Regions from separate parts of the Fictibacillus marinisediminis genome, predicted to be linked through region 1. Evidence: a T-box and tRNA genes for the amino acid it is inferred to sense, from the RefSeq annotation. Region 1 holds a T-box; the other holds one or more tRNA genes.
The links. The T-box of region 1 lies ahead of alaS (alanine--tRNA ligase). A T-box ahead of a tRNA ligase gene usually reads a tRNA of that ligase, here a tRNA-Ala.
Positions count from the first base shown of each region.

Region 2: it has a tRNA-Ala gene. The T-box ahead of alaS (alanine--tRNA ligase) is inferred to sense a tRNA for this amino acid. The anticodon was not compared.

Region 1 is NZ_JAIWJX010000002.1:2,767,429-2,770,730, reverse strand. It holds gene LCY76_RS14840 (hypothetical protein) at 1-143, shown strand, start outside; gene LCY76_RS14835 (hypothetical protein) at 179-343, shown strand; gene LCY76_RS14830 (AI-2E family transporter) at 449-1,513, shown strand; T-box leader at 1,540-1,759, shown strand; gene alaS (alanine--tRNA ligase) at 1,825-3,302, shown strand, end outside.
Region 2 is NZ_JAIWJX010000002.1:3,092,050-3,095,351, forward strand. It holds gene LCY76_RS16425 (glycoside hydrolase family 3 protein) at 1-850, opposite strand, end outside; gene LCY76_RS16430 (spore coat protein) at 1,075-1,413, opposite strand; gene LCY76_RS16435 (hypothetical protein) at 1,426-1,695, opposite strand; tRNA gene LCY76_RS16440 (tRNA-Ala) at 1,912-1,987, shown strand; gene LCY76_RS16445 (alpha/beta fold hydrolase) at 2,345-2,782, opposite strand; gene LCY76_RS16450 (hypothetical protein) at 3,160-3,302, opposite strand, start outside.

The DNA of each region.
Region 1 (3,302 bases):
ATTATTGCTGGAATTGTTTTATCGAACTGTCCATTGTAAACGGCATGCTGTCCCTTCACCAGGTGGAAGAAGACGGCAGTCTGACCTCGCTTGATGATCTTTTTGAAGATCAAGATTTATCCTTTAATGCCGATGCACAATAACGTTAAGTGATCTTAATGAATGGGTGGGTGACAACATGAACAGCTATTTAAAACCTTTACTTGCCCTAGGCATCTGGGCAGCTTTTAAAGGAATGAAATCATCCGGAAAAAACGGGATGAATTTTATGAGGATGGACGACCTGTTATCTTCTAAAAGAGTAAGAAAAATACGTAAGAGACTGGCAAAAGCCATTTATTAAAGAAATGAAAGTCCATGCTAAAAAAAGCATGGACTTTTTTTCATGAAATGAGAGGTTGTGGCAACAATATAGATGGAGGTGTTTACCATACATCGAGAAAAGTATATGAAGTGGATCATCCGCCTGTCTCTGTTGGTACTTTTGTTTCTGTGCGGCTGGCTGCTGCTTAAGCTTGCCCCTTTCTGGACACCTGTGCTGACAACGGTCAAAGCGGTGTTTATCCCTTTTTTTATTGCGGTGTTCATCACCTACTTGCTTCATCCACTCGTAGAAAAGCTGCATCATTGGGGCGTTCCGCGGACACTGGCGATTCTGTTTATCTACGTTTTGTTTTTTGGCGGTATCGGCTACGGAGTATACAAAGGCATCCCATACATGGTGCTTCAGATACGGGAACTCGTCTCAAATATACCTGCCATATCAAAAACGTACCGTAACTGGCTGCTGGAAGTGGATCACCATACCTCCCGGCTGCCTCGTTCCATTCATCTCCGCATTGAAGATTATATCCAATCGGCTGAACATTACTTGGAAAAAAGTGCGGCTAATGTGATCGGATCCATAAAAAAAATTGTCGATTATTTTTTTGTATTGATTATCATCCCGTTCCTTGTTTTTTATTTTTTAAAGGATATTGATGTAATTAAACGAGCATGCTGGTATATAACCCCGAGAAAATGGCGGAAAGAAGGCATTCACTTATTGAAAGATATTGACCGGTCTCTTGGCGGCTATATACGCGGGCAGCTGTTTGTCGGCAGTCTTCTCGGTGCAGCTGCTGTGCTCGCTCTCTGGCTGGCAGGTATGCCTTATCCGATTATTCTTGGGATTATTATAGCCATAACCGATGTTATCCCTTATTTTGGACCTATTCTTGGTGCTGTGCCGGTTATATTCATCGCATTCACAATCTCTGTAAAAATGGTGCTGATTGTTGCAGGGATTATGCTTGTGCTTCAGTTTATAGAAGGAAATATTTTAGGGCCTCTAATCGTTGGCAAAAGCCTTCATATCCATCCAGCTCTGATTATCCTCGCTCTCCTTGCAGGCGGAGAAATTGGGGGGATTTTGGGCTTGATTCTAGCTGTTCCTGTGTTTTCTATACTTAAAGTGATCGTTGTTCACATCCGTGATCACAGACTTACGGCAAAGATTGACAAAATGCCATAGAAGGAATTATACTTACTGCAAGATAAAGCAAAACGATGATGGAGATAAGTACGTTTCTACCCTTTTATAGAGAGGAAACCCAAGGCTGGAAGGTTTCTAAAAGTAAGAGGAACGGAAAGCTACTCCCGAGTGCAATTAATACCTGCCGGTTAAACCCCGTTAACGTTTATTTAAGGTGATGATCCCCATTGAAAGCGGGTTCATAACCAGGGTGGTACCGCGTGAATAACAACTCTCGTCCCTGATGCAGATCAGGAACGGGAGTTTTTTTATTTGCCCGTCGTTTTTATACCAGAAAGGAGATTGGGAAGATGAAAACTTTAACATCTGCTCAAGTAAGACAAATGTTTCTGGATTTTTTCCAGGAGAAGGGCCACAGTGTCGAGCCAAGTGCATCACTCGTCCCCCACGAAGATCCGTCTTTGCTATGGATTAATAGTGGAGTAGCAACGCTGAAAAAATACTTTGACGGCAGGGTCATCCCTGAAAATCCAAGAATCGTGAATGCGCAGAAATCAATCCGTACCAATGATATTGAAAATGTAGGTATCACAGCAAGACACCACACATTCTTTGAGATGCTTGGGAACTTTTCTATCGGGGACTATTTTAAAGAAGAAGCCATCATTTGGGCTTGGGAGTTTCTAACGGATCCAAAATGGATTGGATTTGATCCTGAAATGCTTTCTGTAACCATTCATCCGGAAGATGATGAAGCATTCGATATCTGGAACAAGACAGTAGGGGTGCCTGCAGAACGAATCATCCGTCTGGAAGGAAATTTCTGGGATATCGGTGAAGGGCCGAGTGGGCCAAACACAGAGATCTTCTATGACCGAGGAGAAACGTACGGTAAAGACCCAGAAGATCCGGAACTTTACCCGGGTGGAGAAAATGACCGTTATCTTGAAGTATGGAACCTTGTTTTTTCTGAGTTCAACCATAATCCTGATGGAACGTATACTCCACTTCCGAAGAAGAATATTGATACAGGAATGGGCCTTGAGCGCATGGTTTCCGTCATCCAGAACGTTCCGACCAACTATGACACAGATCTCTTCATCCCTGTGATTCGGATGACTGAACAGCTTTCAGGCAGCAAGTATGGAGTAAGCAAGGAAACGGATACGGCGTTTAAGGTAATTGCTGACCATATTCGAACGGTCGCTTTTGCGGTTTCAGACAATGCACTGCCTTCAAATGAAGGACGCGGATATATTCTTCGCCGCCTGATCAGAAGAGCGACACGTTTCGCTAAACAAATAGGCTTAGATCGTCCGTTCATGTTTGAACTTGTACCGACTGTTGCTGACATAATGGTTGACTTTTATCCTGAAGTGAAAGAGAAAGTTCCTTTTATTCAGCGCGTCATCAAGAACGAAGAGGAACGTTTCCATGAAACCATCAATGAAGGATTGGCGATTCTTGAGGATGTCATCCAAAAAGAAAAAGCATCAGGCAGCAGCACGATTGCAGGAAAGGATGCGTTTAAACTCTATGATACATTCGGTTTTCCTTTTGAACTGACTGAAGAGTACGCTGCTGAACACAATATGGAAGTCGACCGTGCCGGTTTTGAAAAAGAGATGGAAGCACAGCGTGAACGTGCTCGTTCAGCGCGCCAGGATGTAGATTCCATGCAAGTGCAGGGAGGCGTACTCAGCGATATCAAAACCAACAGTGAATTTGTCGGTTATGATGAAGAAAGAAGTACTTCAAAAGTGCTGGAGACTCTTCAAAACGGTGAGCGGGTAGACCTGCTAGGCGAAGGAGAAGAGGGGCAGGTCAT
Region 2 (3,302 bases), 320 kb from region 1:
TGTTGTTTACATCAAGCGAAGGTGAAAGATTAAAGTTGATCCCAAGCGCGTTTAGTTCTTCACCAATCGCTTTCCCTACCTTTTCAGCTAACTCAGGAGATCTTGTTGCACCAAGTGCCATGTTTCCAGGAAAATCTGTTCCGCTTTGAAGGCGGGTAACAATACCACCCTCTTGGTCAATCGAAATAAGCAATCCGTTCTTTTCAGAAGCTTCCTGATAATCGGCCACAAGTTTGGTTGTCTGTTCTGTCGTTACAACATTTTCACGGAACAAGATGATGCCGCCTAGATGATATTTCTTCACGAGTGCTTTAATCTCTGGTGTGACCTCTGTTACGTTCTTGCCATTAAACGTTCGGAAGTCTGGCATCAGCATCTGACCGACTTTTTCTTCCATACTCATCTGTTTGATGGCTGCCGGAATCACATTGTACTTTTTCCCTTTTTGCTTTTGGATTACAGCTGTCTTTGTTCCTTTATGGTCTTTCACGGAGATTTGTGTATGGTCGATCTTTCGTCCATCCGTCACAAAAATGCGAGTGTCGCCGCTGTGGCCTTTAAGGGTTACAAGGCCTCTTGGGTCTACAGTGGCAACCCGCGGATTTGCCGACCACCATCTCAAAGCTTCCGTCTCCATGAAATGGCCGTCCACTTTATACACATGAAGAGCATGAAGTTGGATTTGATCACCATTAACCTCCTTTAACGCCTGTGGAATGTTGCTGGAGATGATCAAGTCTTTTTGATCAGGATGGCTTTCTGCAGCTGCCTGCTTTGGAACCGTTCCAAGGAACGAAGCAACGACGAGCATACAGGCCATCGCATATAAAAACGCTAGTCTTTTCTTCATTGCATGTTATCCTCCTTTAGTTTTATGAACGATACTTCTTTCTGGAGGAATTTGTCGTTTCCTTTCGACTCAGGCGAAAACAAAGCAATAGGCCCAGGAAGGTTTTCTGCCATATAGTTCTAGTTGTCTATACCAGTTAACTTTATTCACAAAAGAGTGGTAATAAATCCTTATAAAGGAAAAAAGCTGTGGAAGGAGCTCCACAGCTTTTAATAACTTTGTCTTTATTGCATGGGTGGGTTATGAGGAAACTGGGACATGTACCCGGTAAACTGCTGGGCAGCCTGCTGCAGCTTCTGCGGCTGTTCCGGCGTCAGCGCATACCAGCCTTTTTGGAACATAAGCTCATAGAGTTCACGCTGTATGTTTTTCGTCTCATCAAAAATCGAATGAATCTCCTGATAGAGCGCGTCATGGCTCGCTTCATTCATGGCTGTTGAATACGAAGCGGTCATGTACTTTTCATAGGAAAGAATGTCATTCAGGAAATCCCGGTCATTCATCTGAGGCGTTTTCGGCACCTGAGACTCCGGATTTTGAATTTTGTTCTGATTGTTATTCATCTTCCGTTCCCCCTATTGATTCATATTCTGGCTTCCGCCGGATTGAAGTTTCTGCAAGATTTGCTGATAATGCTTTTCGTGCATGTGGCACGCCTTCTCAAGCGCCGCACTCACCTGCTGGTCCTGACACTGGCTCGCTGCAAAATGCGCCTTCTTAAATCCAAGCAAATTCCATGAAAGCATGTCGGTTAAGTAGTTAAAGTCTTTCCCTGTGATCACATTCGGCGGCTGTTGATACATCTGCTGCTGGTTCTGTCCCTGATTCGGTTGCTGCTGTTGCATACGTATGTCCTCCTTTATTCCTTGATTTACCATGTTAGCTTTCCATCTTTTTGAGAAAGTATGCCAATAAGTTGGTAAATTTATAGAACTTGAAAAGATGAGCCCTGTTAAGGCTCATCCCGTTTTGAAAATCTCATTGAAAGAATTTTTAATAAAGAGGCTTGCTTTTCTTTCTACTTCTGTTATATAATTTTCCTTGTCAGCAACAACCATCGTGGGGGCTTAGCTCAGCTGGGAGAGCGTTTGGCTGGCAGCCAAAAGGTCAGCGGTTCGATCCCGCTAGTCTCCACCATACATATCAGTCAAAAACCCTTGAGAAATCAAGGGTTTTGTTTTTGATAAAGAGCAAATTTTTATAAAATAAAATTGTTTCTTCACATAGGTTCACATTTGGTTCACCTTTAGTTAACTAAAGGGCAGGTATATCGCGGTATTTCCGGTTAAAATACAAAAAAGGCACCTCAATTATCTACTCTTGCCCGAGATAATTGAGGTGCCTTTATATATCATTTATTAACAAAACTTTGTTACACTGCGGGAGGTTGCTGTGCAAGGAATTCACTTCAAAGCAAATAGACAACATCATAGGTTTAGTTCGTTTATATGGCTATCTACATTATTAGCCTTCGTTAGCTTAATAATGAAAGCATTACGACTTCAAAAACTCTAATACTACGTTTATAAATTTTTCTGTTTCTTCTAAATCCGGGAAATGGGCACTATTATTGAATAATTCTAATGTACTGTTAGTTAATTCTCTATGAATTATTTTAGAGATATTAACTCCAGTATTACGGTCAAAAACGCCTGTAATTATTAAAGTAGGTTGTTTTATGTCCTTAAGACGGTATTGTAATGGAAGGTTACAAGGGGTGTTTTCAAGGACGTTCATCATTAGTCCAGTGTTAATTAAATTACTTTCTCCCCATAAATTTCTATTTATTTTTGCGATTTCCTGGTTTTCAAATAACAACAAATCAACTGTTTCGGTGTCAACAAGTTCCCACAGTTTTTCATAAACATTGGCAATTGAAGTAGATTCTTTTTGAAGTAATAAAATCTTATTGTAGAGGTTTTTATTTGCCACTGACATGAAACCAGTTTATTTTTCCATTCTTAGATTTAAAATCACTAGTTGATAAAATACTATACTCACCCTTTCAAAATATTTAATCAGATTTTACCCATTCTATAATGCTTAATTAAAGAAAAGAATATCACCTTTTACTGCAATTCTATTGAATTAATCAATGTCCTCAAGCCCATATAACAGCCCTTTTTAAGATTCGAGTTCTAATGGAAAATTCCATCTCTTATTCAACAATCCTGCCCGTTTGTATAATAAGTTCAATAAAAAAGCGCAGATTTCCTTTTTAGAGAAATGCACCCGATTGCAGAAGATATTGAAAAAAATTTCGAATAAGAAAAACATAGGGAGAATTTAATCTTCCTATGTTTTTCTTATTATTTATCTGTTTGTTTTTGCTTCTTTTTCAAATACTCCGCACGTATTTTTTCAAGTTGCTTCTTTTTATCAAATTTGGCAGGCGTGTGTTTTTCATGAAACTTTGTCACAGCTACCTGACCTTTGTAATCCAATTGATATT